Acaryochloris sp. CCMEE 5410: one gene and its partner. The protein of the gene in region 1 interacts with the protein of each later gene in a pairwise test. Links are inferred from orthologs where the notes say so. Each region holds a gene or a part of one and is shown on either strand. Other genes may lie near its edges. The genes, in order: ON05_RS33405 and ON05_RS24005.

Region 1 (7,305 bases):
GAATACCATTCAATACTTTCTGGATAACCCAGAGTTCGCCCAAAATGTAGAACAACAAGTACGCCAGAAGCTGGAGTTAGGCTCCAAAGTTTCTGCAAATTCCATCACGACCGTTGAGATAGAACCGGCTGATACAGAGGAAGTTGATGCATCTTAAGAACATCGACCTTTCAGGAGTATATTGCTGTAAAGAAGCCAAGCATCAAGCCTTAAGGTAGCTACCCATGCCCAGTAGTTCTGCTCATCCAGGGTCTCCCCCCATTGAACAACTACAAGGGGTTGTGGAGCGATTGACCTTCCATTCTGATGAGTCGGGCTATACCGTTGCCCGCCTCAAAGCACCACGGACCCGTGAATTGATTACCATCGTGGGCAGCTTCGCCAATATCCAAGCAGGCCAAACACTTCAACTACAGGGGATATGGCGAGACCATCCTAAGTACGGTCCTCAATTCCAGGTCAAACAGTATAAGGAAACAAAGCCAGCGACTCTCACGGGCATTGAGAAATACCTCGGCAGTGGCTTAATCAAGGGCGTGGGTCCCGTGACGGCAAAACGCATCGTAGCTCACTTTGGGCTAGATACCCTCGATATTATTGAAACCCATATTGAACGATTGATTGAAGTTCCTGGCATCGCCAAAAAGCGCGTCAAACTGATTCAGACCGCCTGGGATAGCCAGAAGGCAATCAAAGAAGTCATGGTCTTTCTCCAAGGGCATGGCGTATCCACCACTTATGCCGTCAAGATCTTCAAGCAGTATGGGGATGAGTCCATTGAAACCGTCACCCATAACCCCTATCGACTGGCAACAGATGTCTATGGCATTGGATTTGTGACCGCAGATGAGATTGCTCGCAGTCTGGGCATCTCACCTCATTCTGAATACCGCTATCGAAGTGGTCTACTACATGTCTTGAGTGAATCCGCAGAAGAAGGGCATTGTTATTTACCTCAACCAGAATTGATTGATCTAGCGGTGAAGAGATTAGCTCTCCCTGACTATCAGCCCAAACCCGATCAAGTGGAGTACCTGATCCATGCCATGATCTCTGATGCTGAGCTAATCGTCGAACGGTTAGCCCATGAGGGCTCGACGAAACTGCTTTGCTACGCACCTCCCTTCTTTCAAGCAGAATTTCACTTGTCTCGACGAGTCCTCCAGCTGCTGGCCAGCTCTCTAGTTGTCGATAATGAACGGGTAAGGGCTTGGTTAGACCGCTTCATGGCTCAAACAGATGTGAGTCTCTCAAAACAGCAGCAGCAAGCCGTGGAAATGGCAGCGAGTCAGCGTGTTGTGATCCTTACGGGTGGACCCGGAACGGGGAAGACTTTTACCACCCGCACAATCGTAGCGCTCTGGAAAGCAATGGGGAAAGACATCGTATTAGCATCCCCGACAGGTCGAGCCGCGCAACGCCTCAGTGAAGTGACGGGTCATGAAGCAAAAACGATTCATCGCCTCTTGGAATTTGACCCCAAGACAATGAAGTTTCAACGGAACTCAGATAACCCGATCCCCGCTGACGCAGTGGTGATTGATGAAGCCTCCATGCTGGATCTGTTCTTAGCCAATTCCCTGATCAAGGCTATTGATACCAACACTCAACTCTTGCTCGTGGGGGATACAGACCAGTTACCCAGTGTGGGACCAGGAAATATCCTATTAGATCTGATAACCTCTGGGAGAATTCCCATTATTGAACTAACGGAGGTCTTTCGTCAGGCCCAAGCCAGTCACATCATCCGTAACGCCCATCGCATTAATCAAGGCCAGTTTCCCAACTTGGAATCCGTAAGTCCTTCGCCCAAAACAGATTGTCTCTGGTTAGGTGCCCCCGAACCTGAGAACGGTGTGCAAGCGATCCAGGAACTGATCAACGATCTTCTCCCTGAACTTGGGTTCCAGCCAGCACGAGATGTGCAAGTCCTATGCCCCATGACGAGGGGCGAAGTCGGTACTCGTAAACTCAATCAAGTGTTGCAAGCTTTGATTAATCCTCCTTGCCCCGATAAGCCTGAGTTGACGAGAGGAGGTCTGATACTCAGGGTGGGAGATCGTGTTCTGCAGCAGGTCAATGATTACAACCGAGAAGTATTCAACGGCGATATGGGAGTGATCGAGGATATCAATGTAGAAGAGATTGCCGTGACGGTTCAGTATGCGGAGCGGTCAGTCTCCTACGATTTGGCTGACTTGAATGAAATTGGTTTAGCCTGGGCCGTCACGATCCATAAGAGCCAGGGGTCGGAATATCCCGTCGTCATTCTGCCCCTGTACATGCAGCATTACATTATGCTCAGCCGTAACTTGCTCTATACCGGACTGACACGGGCGAAGAAACTGGCGATTCTCGTAGGCCCCAAGAATGCCATCAGCATGGCCGTCAGGCAGATCAAAGATAGGCAACGATACACCTTGCTTGAGCGGCGTTTGGGAGGTGTTCCCAAGGCCAACGAATCACTAGCTTCCGCAATTCTTTAACGGATCATTAACACAGTCATCGATACTCTGGGTTGTTTAACTAACTCATGAAATCCCCATATTGTTGAGTTACTTTGCAGAGATGATGGTTCTTTAAGAACGAGCGTAAAGCTTTGGTTGAATATGGGCAGACTTTAGGTATAGAAAGCTTCTCAGTCATTTTTTAGCAGTAACCTCACACTCTAAATTTAGTGTGTTAAGGTTGCCCATTCATACATCCATGTCATCTAGTGCCACTTCTCCTCGGGACTTCTCCTCTAGATCAACCTCCACCCTCTTTTTAAGGGGGATAGGCAATGCTACCTTGACCACCATATTGACCCTGACCCTCCTAGGAAGTGCTGGCTTAGCAGGAGGACTGATGGGGGTAGCGATTAGTTATCGTGATCTGCCTGATGTGACTTCATTAGCTAGCTTTTCACCCAACGAAACAACCTATATCTATGACATCAACGGCAAGTTACTCACGGGCTTGCATGAGGAAGAGAATCGCCAGGTCGTCCCTCTAGCTAAAATCTCGCCCCACCTAAAACTATCTGTACTCGCCATTGAAGATAGCAACTTTTATCAGCATGACGGCATTAATCCGGTCGGTATTCTACGGGCAGCCATCACCAATTACCAGGCAGGCCAAACGGTGCAAGGGGCTTCAACCCTGAGTATGCAGCTGGCTAAAAACCTCTATTTGACCCCAGAAAGAGCTTTTAGCCGCAAACTCGCAGAAGCAGTGCTAGCCCTGAGAATTGATCAATTACTCAGTAAAGATGAAATCCTACAGTTGTACCTCAACCAGGTGTATTGGGGCCATAACACCTATGGGGTAGAAACGGCTGCCCGGAGCTATTTCAATAAGTCTGCTGAAGATCTGACCTTAGCTGAATCCGCCATGATGGCTGGGATTATCAAAGCACCAGAAGGGTATAGTCCATTTGTGGATTTAGACCTGGCCAAAGAACAACAGAACATCGTTCTCGGACGTTTGGAGGAGCTGAAATGGATTACACCCGCTGAAGCTGAAGCGGCTCGGGCTGAGAAAATCACTCTAGGAGAAATTACCTCCTATCAACGGAGCCAAGCTCCTGATGTTACCAATACCGTCATTCAAGAATTAACGGAAAGATTTGGTCGAGAGGCATTGGTTAGAGGGGGATTCCGAGTTCAAACGACCCTCGACTGGAAAATGCAGAAAATCGCTGAGGAGACCGTTCGCAGGAATCATCAACACTATGCCTATGCCGCAGACCAAATGGCATTAGTCGCGGTTGATCCAAGAACGCACTTCATCAAGGCTATTGTCGGTGGAGTGGACAATAAAAAGAGTGAATTTAATCGAGCGACTCAGGCGTATCGACAACCTGGCTCGGCCTTTAAACCCTTGGTGTATTACACAGCCTTTGCAACAGGGAAGTACACCCCAGACTCTATGGTTAAAGACTCTCCCGTGAGCTTCAATGATGGTGGGCTCCAGCGATATAAGCCTCAAAACTACGACCGCAGCTTTCAGGGCTCGATGTCCATTCGTCAAGCGCTCGCGCAATCGCGCAATGTGCCTGCCATTGTCATGGGGCAAAAAGTAGGCATCAAGAATGTGATAGATGTCAGTCGCAAATTAGGGATTACCAGCCCGATCCCCAATGTGATTTCACTTCCCTTAGGGGCAGTAGACTTAACACCCGTAGAGATGGCTTCAGCCTATGCCACCTTTGCCAATAATGGCTGGCAGTCCAAAACAACAGCCATTTTGCAAGTCACAGATCCTACGGGTAAAGTGTTGATTAACAATACCCCACAACCCAAGTTGGTGCTCAATCCTTGGGCTGCTGCTGCCGTGAACAGTACGTTGCAAACCGTCGTGCAATCAGGGACGGGGGTAGCAGCCCAGATTGGTCGCCCCGCAGCTGGAAAGACGGGGACCACTTCTTCCGAGCGGGATGTTTGGTTTGTGGGCTATGTGCCTCAACTTTCAGTGGCCGTGTGGGCTGGCAATGACAATTACTCCCGGATTGGGTCTGGGGCAACGGGTGGAGGATGGATGGCCCCTGTGTGGCGAGAGTTTATGAGTGAGGCGTTAAAAGATACACCTGTTCAGTATTTTGAGCCACCTTCCAAGTTCCCCAAACCCCAGGGTTAAGTACTACGGGAAAAATTTCTAAACGCCCCAGAAATCCCAAATTAGCCCATTAATGATTAGATACAAAGGAAGTTAATTCTGGGAATGCTATAGGTTAGCTTTCTTACCTTTGCTAAAACTACACTAATCTACGACAAACTATGGCTGCTGACAACAAATACTCCACAGTACTACTTGAGCTAAAGACTCACTACCAGGAGACACTCGCTGAACTTGAAGCTCAAACGATTCAACTCAAGACTAAAATCACCTCTCTAGATACGTTGATTGAAGATCCATTGTTAGGCTCTGATATCCTTTCAATCCTTCAAGGTGAAGCAAACTCAATAGAATCAGAAGCACCAGGCTCAACAGTTGCCAACACAGTAGAACCTAAAGCCAAGTCTAAGAAAACTACTCAAAAAGCTGCTTCAAAGAAGAAGTCTGCAACTCCTAAGAAGCCAGTTTCAACTGCAAAGACAAAGGGGACAGTAAAACCGGAAGTTGAAGCTACAGCTACCCCAAAGAAAGCTGCACAAAAGGCGTCACCCTCATCCGGGAAAAGAAAATCTCCAACATCCAAAAAATCAGCCTCTGCACCAAAATCGACACAAAAGGTAGAGCCTAAAGCTGAAGCTACTTCCCCTCAAGTTGCTCAAAAAGCTTCATCCAAAAAATCCTCAACCTCTAAGAACATAGCTTCTCAGAACAAGGCCAAGAAAACTAAGAGACAAGGAAGACGTTCTTCATCCACTGTTCTGAAGATGAACAAACCCTATGACAAGATGACCAAGATTGATGCAATCTCAAAGATTATGCAGGAAAATCCTGGGAAAGTCATGCACACTGATGATTTGAGCTTGATATTGTTTGGTAAATTGACCCCAGAGCAAAATAAAGCTGAACGAGCAAGAATGAAAACCTTGATGTATCGAGGTGTTGATCAGAATCGTTGGCTCAAAGTACCCAAAAAGCAGATGCGCTATGTCTTTGAATCGAGTAGAAATGTTGGGCCAACAGAATCTGGTTCATCTAAGAATCAAAAGTCTCAAAAGAAGACTTGAGACGTTTCAGAGTATCATCATTCCTGATCTCAAGTAGATGCCATCATTCTTGAGATCAGGAATGATGGTGGAGCAAATAGAAAAACGCCTCTACCAATCTCCATTCGCTCTCCTGATAGCGCAAAAGTACTACCAGCTAAGTAGTCTGTTAGCCTCTGAGCCAGCTTATTTTCCAAAGCCGCCAAATTCACTAGAAGCATATCATCCGTTTTCATCGCGTTGATTGCTTCTTGAGCATCTTCAAATGACTGGGGGTGAAACACACGGATCATATGGGGTGAAATTGCTTGCAAGGGAAGAAGATTGTTCATAAACCAGTGCTCCTCTGCGACCAAGTCCAGGCACATTCTCAACGTTTCGTGAATACTCCAGGCAGTCTGTTCATACATGCTCAAGCCTAGGATCGTATCTCATCGGTTACTCCCAATGACACTAGAAGGAGCCAATAGTTCCGCAGCTACCGCATCAACCCTAGATCAATTCGCTGCATCAGTTCCTGAGCAAGAGGGACAAAAATTTCCTGTCGCTGTTTGGCTTTTGGATCAAATCCGGTATCAGCTAGCTCGTAGTCAATTTGAGCTTGATTTCCACGATGAGGTTTGACGACAATTCGACCCAGTTTCCCTAACTTCTGATGCGTGAAGTTGTAGATAAAAACCTGTCCTTGTTGTTCGGAGCGAATCTTGACTCCAGAGGGCAATTTGATTGAGGTCTGTTCCACTTCTTGGACCTCTATAAGATCCATATCTTCTGCTGCAGTTGCATGAAATAACTGAGCTGTCGGGAACACCACCATGACCACCACTGCTTCGTAACTGGGGTCATACTCATCAACTTGTTGAGCAACTTTGCGCTTAAAGGAGACGGCAGTCATCCACAATGCTGGGATTATACTCTGCTGCTGTACATAAAAGAATTTCTTAGAACTGGCACTCTCTAACCCCAGAACGATTCCCTTCCCTCCCACTTCGTATAGTGTGATCGCAACTTGGCGAGCTGCCTCTCCAAACTTCTCTATAAGGGGAAGGCTAGGGTCGGTGATCCGCTCCATCTGCTCATCAATCAAATGGTTGATAGGGTCTGAGATCGGCCCCTGGTTATCTTTAGAAGGTTGAGAAGGCATGGATAATGCTGTCAGAGAGAACGATTACCAGAATTACTACTGACAGTAGCACCAGACGGAACTTCAACCCATAACTTTCAGATGCGCAATAATGAGATCTCTGGGCACAAGATCAAGAGTTTTTAACAATCACAGTAGATCTTAGACCGCTTGGTCATCAGCCCAGAGAAGGGAGAAAAATGGTTTTGTACTGAGTCGGAAGCAATCTCCAACGGTTGGCGCAAAGCACCAAGGTAACTTCACCCCCAAATCTCCTTCACCCGCTCCCGCTCCAACCACACTCCGACCATCTCCCCGATCCGCTCCATCGTCTCCGGTGGCCTCAGCTCAATCACTTCCCCAATCTCAAAGTTCTCCTCAATCTCAACCGCGCACTCCCAGCAAAATTCCGGTGTAGCAAACGATTCCCTCACGAAAGGCTTCCCCGTTCCCGCCACCGTAATCCAGTACTGCCCCGATCCATTCTTGGCTACAGCCAGATACTCCAGCTCCCCTCTCTTACTGACTTGCTCAACTAGATTC
Region 2 (7,299 bases), on another replicon or contig:
GCTTGAGGAGTTGAGTATGGCCGTCGCTAGCCGATCTAAAGTTGTTCCTGTTCGATCGAAAAAGGCTGCCCTGTCAGCTCGCTCCCATCCTCCTCAGGGACGCCGAAAAACGAGGACTCCGTCTCGGCAAGAACAGCCCTTAGATCTCCTTGATTCCCGTTCACCCCAATTTCCCAATTGGCTCATACTATTGATGGTGTTTCGAAAGCTATCAACCCCAATTTTGATGGTGACAGTCCTGGGAATTTTGCCCCTCTATGCTTGGCGAGTCAATACGCAACAATCTTGGGGAGATCAATATACCAAACTAGAGAAACTACAGCGTGATCAGCGCCATTGGATCACCCGCAATGAAGAGCGCAAATTCCAAATTTCTGAAAATTTAGAAAACAATCCAGCGGGCTTTGTCCCCAAAAGTTCTAAGACGACCGTGTTTTTTAAGCCAGCCCCGGCACGTCCGGTTCAGCCTGCCCCTTCTCAGGGAAATGGCATCACCCATATTGATGTTGCTCCGATTGGTTATTAAGTCCAACTTCTTTGCAAGTCTATGCCCACTCCCTCTTACCCCGTCCAAGATCGTCGGGCCGCAATTAAAGCCCGAATCCGAACGAAGCAGCCCCATCGAGTTCCAAATCAGCGTTTACGCTTATTTCTAGTTTGGTTGGTGGTATTCGGAGGTATTGTGGGCCTGTTGGCCCGTTTAGTCTATTTGCAAGTCAGTGCGGCCCCGTTTCTCCGAACAAAAGCTCAAGATCAGCAGTTGGGCAATCTACCTGAACGAACCTTTCGCTATCCAATCGTCGATAGCCAGGGGAATCTACTCGCCAAGGATGAACCTGTCTTTCGTCTATTTGCTCATCCCTTTTTATTCCAAAAACAGCCAGATGAAATCGCGAAGGCCCTAGCCCCGGTCCTTGACCGCTCCTCCGATTCTCTAATTGAGCTATTTAAAACTGGAGAGAGTGGGATTCCCATTGGGTATCGCCTGTCGGAAACCGAAGCGGAAAAAATCAATAATCTCTATTTAGATGGTTTAGAAATTACTCGGGAATGGCAACGGGTCTATCCCCAATCAGGACTAACGTCGGGGCTGGTTGGATATGTCAACACCGAAAATCAGGGACAATCTGGCATTGAATATAGCCAGCAGCCTCTCTTGAAGGGAGATCCGATTCCTTTGCTCGTCGCAAGGGATGGCCAGGGCAAGCTCTTACCGGATCGATTTCCCTTAGAACCCCTGAATGCCAATGATCTGACCCTGAAATTGACCCTAGATACTCGACTGCAGCGGTCGGCACGACAAGCCCTTCATCAAACAATGGCAAAGTTCCGGGCAAAACGAGGCTCCGTCATTGTGATGGATGTTGAGGATGGCTCTCTCAAAGCTTTGGCTTCGGAACCCTCCTTTAATCCCCAGCGTTATTTTGAAGCGAATACCGAGCTGTTTAAAAACTGGGCTATTTCGGATCTCTATGAGCCAGGGTCGACCTTTAAGCCGATCAATATTGCGATCGCATTAGAATCCAATGCCATCAAAGCCGACAGTGTTTTCCATGATGGCGGTCAAATTACCGTAGGGGGCTGGCCAATTAATAATGCCGACAACTCAGGTCACGGCAACCTTTCCATTACTGGCATCTTGGAATATTCCAGCAACGTGGGCATGGTTCATGTCATGCAGCGGATGGATCGATCGGCTTACTACAACTACCTCAAGAAAATTGGGATTGGCCAAATTACGGGTACTGATCTTCCCTTTGAAACCCCTGGTCAGTTTAAGGATAAGCAGCAGTTTTTGGACTATCCCATTGAAGCGGCAACCGCAGCTTTCGGCCAAGGATTTTCGGTGACGCCTCTGCAAATGGCGCAGCTCCATGCCGCCATTGCCAATGGGGGCGAGCTAGTAACTCCCCATGTGGTCGATGGTCTGTATAACCCTGCTGGCAAGAAAACCAAGGGTTTAAATCTCATTCAACCCCGACGCATCTTTTCGGAAAATACAGCCGCCAAAGTTCGGACCATGATGGGCAGCGTCGTTCAAAACGGAACGGGTAAACCCGCCAAAATTCCTGGCTACCGCTTAGGGGGTAAAACAGGAACAGCCCAAAAAGCAGATAGTGGTACCTATAGCAATGCCCGCATTACTAGCTTTGTGGCATCCTTCCCTTTAGAGTCCCCTAAATATGTGGTATTAGCCGTAGTGGATGAACCGCAAGGGGGCAATGCTTATGGCTCTACGGTTGCCGCTCCGGTTGTGAAGTCAGTGTTGGAAACTTTGATTAGCGTTGAGGGCATTCCTCCCAGTCATCCTGCTGAATTAAAGGCAAAGCCTAAAGCATCTCGCCCAGGCGGATGAAGGGCTTTCCTGTTCATTCCTACCTGACTAAGGGACCACCGAGAATTGAGTTAGGAATTGTGCAGAGACCAAACCAGTGAACAGTCGTCTTGTTCAGTGAGGAAACTGCTCATTTTAACTGTCTTGCAACAGCATCACCCTACGCAAGGGTTGGCATCTTAATTTGAAGTGTTTGGGCACTAGTAAAGCGTTAGGGGAGAAACCGCTTTTGCTCAACTTCACTGGGCATTCGGCAGGTAGCTCGTCGTCCAAAGAGTCGATAGCGATTGCGGGCAATGAAACGATAGATGCGATCGCGAATAGGTCTCGGCATGACACCAATGGCAGTAAAGACGGACCAAACGCCACCCAAACGGTTACAGACTTGAATAAACGCATCAGACTGATCGTATAGATGATGCTCGTCCCGATAGTAAATCGACCAAGCCTCCCGATCTAGGGGTAATGGGGGCAAATACTGTCTGGCTGTTTGACCTTGTAAAGGAGCAATTAGGATAGTTCCCTGTGGATCGACTTTTAGCAGGATGTCCACAAAGCCATTACACATCACACATTCCCCATCAAAAAACACGATGGGCTGCTGCGTGGAGACCGTCTGGCTGGCTATCTGATTTGAAAGTCGTGGTGTCGCCATGCCATTGCTCTAAGAACCTATTTTGAATCTAACATGGCTGCTTTGGCATTAGCATAGGGCTGTCTTGCGGGGCTCGGACATATCCTTTAGCAGGAACGGCAGCTTTCGAGGTAGGATCTGCAAGTTACATCTATGCTAGTTGAACAATGGCTGAGCGACCGATTAAAAAGTCTGAATTAGAAAAGCGTGCCCAGGCTGAAGGCCAAACAGGCGATGACAAAAACCGTAACCAGAAGGGCCGCAAGGGTGGACGAGGTAAAGGTCGAAACAACAAAGATAGAGATAGGAAAAAGCCTGCTGTTCCCCTAGCATTGATGCGGGGTCCCAAGCCATCCGCCAAGGTGGAAGAGCCTGAGCCCGCCCCTGAAGAAGCAGTTGCAGAAACCACCCCAGAAGGTGAAGAAGCCGTAGCTGAGGCAGCCGATGCAGCCGAAACGGACTCAGCCGAAGCTAGCGAAGCAGATCCCGCGCCTGAAAATTAACGATTAGCCTCAACATAAATTCTGAGAGAAATTATGCTGAGGCTAGATTCTTGGCAGATTAAGAAGACACGGGTTGAGGAATCGTGATATCAATCGGTGTCACCGTTTTTCCTAAGTCTTCTAATGGGGGTTGAATCGCTGAGCGGTTCCCCACGACTAAAGTGACAATCTGATCAGGCTGCAGATATTTCTTCGCTGCAGCCTGAACTTTTTCAGCCGTCATGGTTTTGACTGCCCGCTGATATTGGAAGATAAAATCATCGGGATAACCAAAGTACTCATATCGCATTAAACGAGACAAGGTTTGGCCTGGATCCTGAAAGTTAAAAACAAAAGAGTTGAGAATTGAATCCTTGGCTTGTTGAAGTTCATCCGCCGATAAGGGGGCTTCACGGACCTTTTTCAGTTCACCCAACACCGCATTAATAAATGGCACGGTGGCTTCTGAACGCGTCTGCCCCCCAGAAATAAATAACCCTGGATAATCGTAACGAGCGCTCCATACTGCATAAACGGAATAGGCCAATCCCTGGCGAGATCGGACTTCGTTAAATAACCGTCCCCCAAAGCTGTTGAGGGCTTCATTCATCACTAGTAAGGAGAAAATATCAGGACTATCAAACTTCCCTCCCAAATGACCGATTTGGACATTGCTTTGGGAGAGTTGAGGTTGATCGACGATAAATGTCTCCCCAGCTTTGAGTTGCTCTGCTCCCGGTGCTGGTGGCATTTCATCCCGCTCGGGTATGGCGGGCCAATCGCCAAATTCCTGTTTGATCCGCTGAGTCATAGCGGCAGGATCGAAGTCTCCCACAATGCCTAAAATCATGCAGTTGGGATGGAAGTTCTGTTGGTAAAAGGATTCGACATCGGCTTGGGTGATATTGTCGAGAGTTTGATATTCCTGGGTGCGGGCATAGGGGCTGTCTCCCCCATAAATCAGTTTTTTAAATTCTCGGCCTGTAATGTCGTCAGGGTCATCGTTACGACGAGCAATGTTTCCTCGACGCTGAGTCTTGGCTAAAACGAGCTTGTCCTCTTCGAACGCCGGTTCGCGAATGACTTCCGAAAACAAACCAAAGACGGTATCTAAGTCTTCACTCAAGGCGGCGAAGGATGCACTGCCTGAAGCGGTACTAATCCCTGTCTCTACGGATGCGGCCCGTTGCTCTAGCATTTGGTTAAGCTGATCAGAAGGATGCGTTTTGGTGCCGCCCGTCCGCATCACGGTGCCAACAATATCCGCTAAACCTACTTTTTCGGCAGGCTCAAGCCGTGACCCTGTCCGCATACGAGCAATACCGTTGACCAAAGGCAGCTCATGATTTTCCATCAAATACACGGTCAAACCGTTATCCAGTTGGAATCGACTATATTCTGGGATGGTTACTTCAGGGAGGGGTGGAAATTCTAAGTCTGTATAGTGTTTAGCGGTGGCCGCCGTACCCGGACGAATCGAACCGATGACTAGCAAGAGGGGAATAACCGCGAAGGCAATTAACCGCTGTAGGGTTTTACGTAGAAATCGGTTGCGGTGGGCGTTGGGCATGGTTAACGTGCTTTTCCTATGAACAGCTCATCTCTAACAGATTAGCCTAAACTTTTACGAGGCGAGGGGTGAATTTATATCCTTTTGACCTGCTTTACAATTAAAAGTGCCCCTACCGTTGTCTGGCCCGTGAAAAAGCGCGTTACTCTTACGTTCCCTCGGCGAGCCGTTCCGGTTCCAGTCACCTATCGATTGGCAAAAGATTTCAATGTGGCAGCAAACATTATTCGTGCCCAGGTTGCCCCAAACCAAATTGGTAAGTTGGTGGTGGAACTGGCAGGAGATATTGATCAGCTTGATGCGGCAATTGATTGGATGCTGTCGCAAAATATTGATGTGTCTTCCTCGAATCGCGAAATTCTGATCGATGAAGATAGTTGCGTTCACTGTGGTTTATGTACGGGAATATGCCCCACCCAGGCCCTCACCCTTAGCCCCAAATCTTTTTTGCTGAACTTTACGCGATCTCGCTGTATTGTTTGTGAACAATGTGTTCCTACTTGCCCCGTACAAGCTATTTCTACTAACTTTTAGTAGGCATTGAGCATGGTTGACCTTGAATCTCTTCTCAAAACAGAGTTGCCACGCTGTCTTGACCAGGTTAAGGGATCTACAAATAAATAAGGTACCCATCAATTGGGCACAATCTTGATATCCCATTTGGGTAACGCTTCAGAACATAGCCATTGTTGTTTGTAGGCTTCTAGCTCATCTGAGGGCACAGTAATGTTCTTTTCATAGGTGCCCTCAATCAAATGAACCAAAGGCTTCAATCCATTCCAGGTCATATTCGATGCCCACTGGACAGCCGTATCAATGGAGTTGAGGATAGTGCCATTCCAATATTGTTCCAAGGCTGCCCAACATCGCTCAATCGGATTGTATTTGCTGTGATAGGGCGGATAGTAAATCAGATGAACCGATAATCGTGTCATTTGGACAAACTCAACCATACGCTTGATAAATTGTGTGCGGTTACTGCGCACTGCAGAGCCGCCATCAAGGTTAATTTCTAATCCCTCTATCTGAGGATAGTTATCGTGATGTTCGCGCCACCAAGCCTCTAAACAATCAACAATAAAATCAGTAGTTTCAGCAGACTGACCAAAGTAAATTGACAGTTGCCCTGCGAGCACATCGAGAATCCCGAAGGGTACCAAAATAGCGTCCCAATGGTCATCATGGTCATTGGCTTTTGTCGCGTCTAGGGTACGAGCTTTGCCGCCACGAGAGAGGTTGCCAATTTTAACTTTGGCTTTGCTATCAATCGAGATGCGCAATAGGTTGGGGCCGCATCGGCAGCATAATTGGCTTGAGCGACATTTGCGAAAATCGCATCGGTTTGCGGCAGTTTTTCAGGGGTTTAACTTTTGGGTTTTTAAGCGATAACCCATTCGATTCAATAGATTGCCGATGGTTTGACGGGTTGGTAATGCCTCATCGCTGTAGCCTTTCTCCTCAATCAATGCCTCACGCACGGCCCTGGCACTGATACGGGTGTAGTACAACGTTGATTTGAACTTCGGATCAGCTTGGGCTTCACCATCAACTAAATCCCGAATGTCAGTTGCTAAATGGGGTAGTTTCGTTTCGCTAAGCTGACGACCTCGGGCTTGATAGTTGTCAACGCATCTAATGCCAGTCCGTCGTTCATCAAGGCCCAGTTGAACACTGGTACGTCTCCAACCTAAATGACGCTCAGCTTTGCGGGCAGAGCCGTCCAGGTAGTCTTCAGCCACTTTTGCCATGAATGCTCGCTTGTGTGGGCCTGTCAGTTTCTTGGCGGCATCTCGAAACGTCTCTTTTATAGGGGCATCTAGCATCAGATATCCTCAAAACAATCGGTCAATCATGTATTGACTTGTTTCTTAGATTCGCAGGTACTTTATTTCTTGGCAAGTCCCTAAAACCATTTCAATTCCCCCATTCAGCCCCAACGATGCCATCGCTACGGCATTTACATTGACATCACCGCTAGATAGCGCTTTAGAGGTACAGGTTTTGGGCCATCCACTGGTAGCCTACAATCCCAATTGCGGAGATGACTCTAGCTTTATCAGTCCGCTTTATCTTAAATGGTCCAATGGTCCCGAAATTTGTGTTTTCGATAGTCAAATACATGGCTATCACGGTGAGATGAATGCATCCGCTAAATTTCGTGGTTCAGGACTGCCAAATGTCTATTTATGCAGTGAATGCGACCATGATTGGTTTCATGTTTCGTTGCAATTAGATTATTGGGACGCCTGTGACGATCTTTTAGAAGATGAGCCTGATT

Evidence for each region.
Region 2: the proteins of ON05_RS33405 (region 1) and ON05_RS24005 interact in binary tests that used the Escherichia coli proteins (3 or more experiments, as listed by UniProt). The link is inferred for Acaryochloris sp. CCMEE 5410 from one-to-one orthologs.

Annotation. Positions count from the first base shown.
Region 1 is NZ_AFEJ02000005.1:33,410-40,714, forward strand. Bases 2,255-5,161 are described here. They hold ON05_RS33405 (transglycosylase domain-containing protein), read left to right. Parts: upstream 2,255-2,706; coding sequence 2,707-4,617; downstream 4,618-5,161. Other genes in these bases: ON05_RS33400 (ATP-dependent RecD-like DNA helicase), read left to right, coding at 2,255-2,486; ON05_RS33410 (hypothetical protein), read left to right, coding at 4,758-5,161. In the rest of the region: recombinase RecA, read left to right, coding at 1-157; more of ON05_RS33400, read left to right, coding at 225-2,254; more of ON05_RS33410, read left to right, coding at 5,162-5,660; ON05_RS33415 (cell division protein SepF), read right to left, coding at 5,690-5,971; ON05_RS33420 (hypothetical protein), read right to left, coding at 6,118-6,783; ON05_RS33425 (hypothetical protein), read right to left, coding at 7,023-7,305. UniProt on the Escherichia coli protein: Cell wall formation. Synthesis of cross-linked peptidoglycan from the lipid intermediates.
Region 2 is NZ_AFEJ02000002.1:686,183-693,481, forward strand. What follows is about bases 51-2,951. They hold ON05_RS24005 (penicillin-binding protein 2), read left to right. Parts: upstream 51-547; coding sequence 548-2,356; downstream 2,357-2,951. Other genes in these bases: ON05_RS24000 (hypothetical protein), read left to right, coding at 51-526; ON05_RS24010 (thiol-disulfide oxidoreductase DCC family protein), read right to left, coding at 2,547-2,951. In the rest of the region: more of ON05_RS24000, read left to right, coding at 17-50; more of ON05_RS24010, read right to left, coding at 2,952-2,990; ON05_RS24015 (hypothetical protein), read left to right, coding at 3,137-3,472; ON05_RS24020 (pitrilysin family protein), read right to left, coding at 3,531-5,021; ON05_RS24025 (NIL domain-containing protein), read left to right, coding at 5,151-5,555; ON05_RS24035 (hypothetical protein), read left to right, coding at 6,984-7,299. UniProt on the Escherichia coli protein: Essential cell division protein that catalyzes cross-linking of the peptidoglycan cell wall at the division septum. Required for localization of FtsN.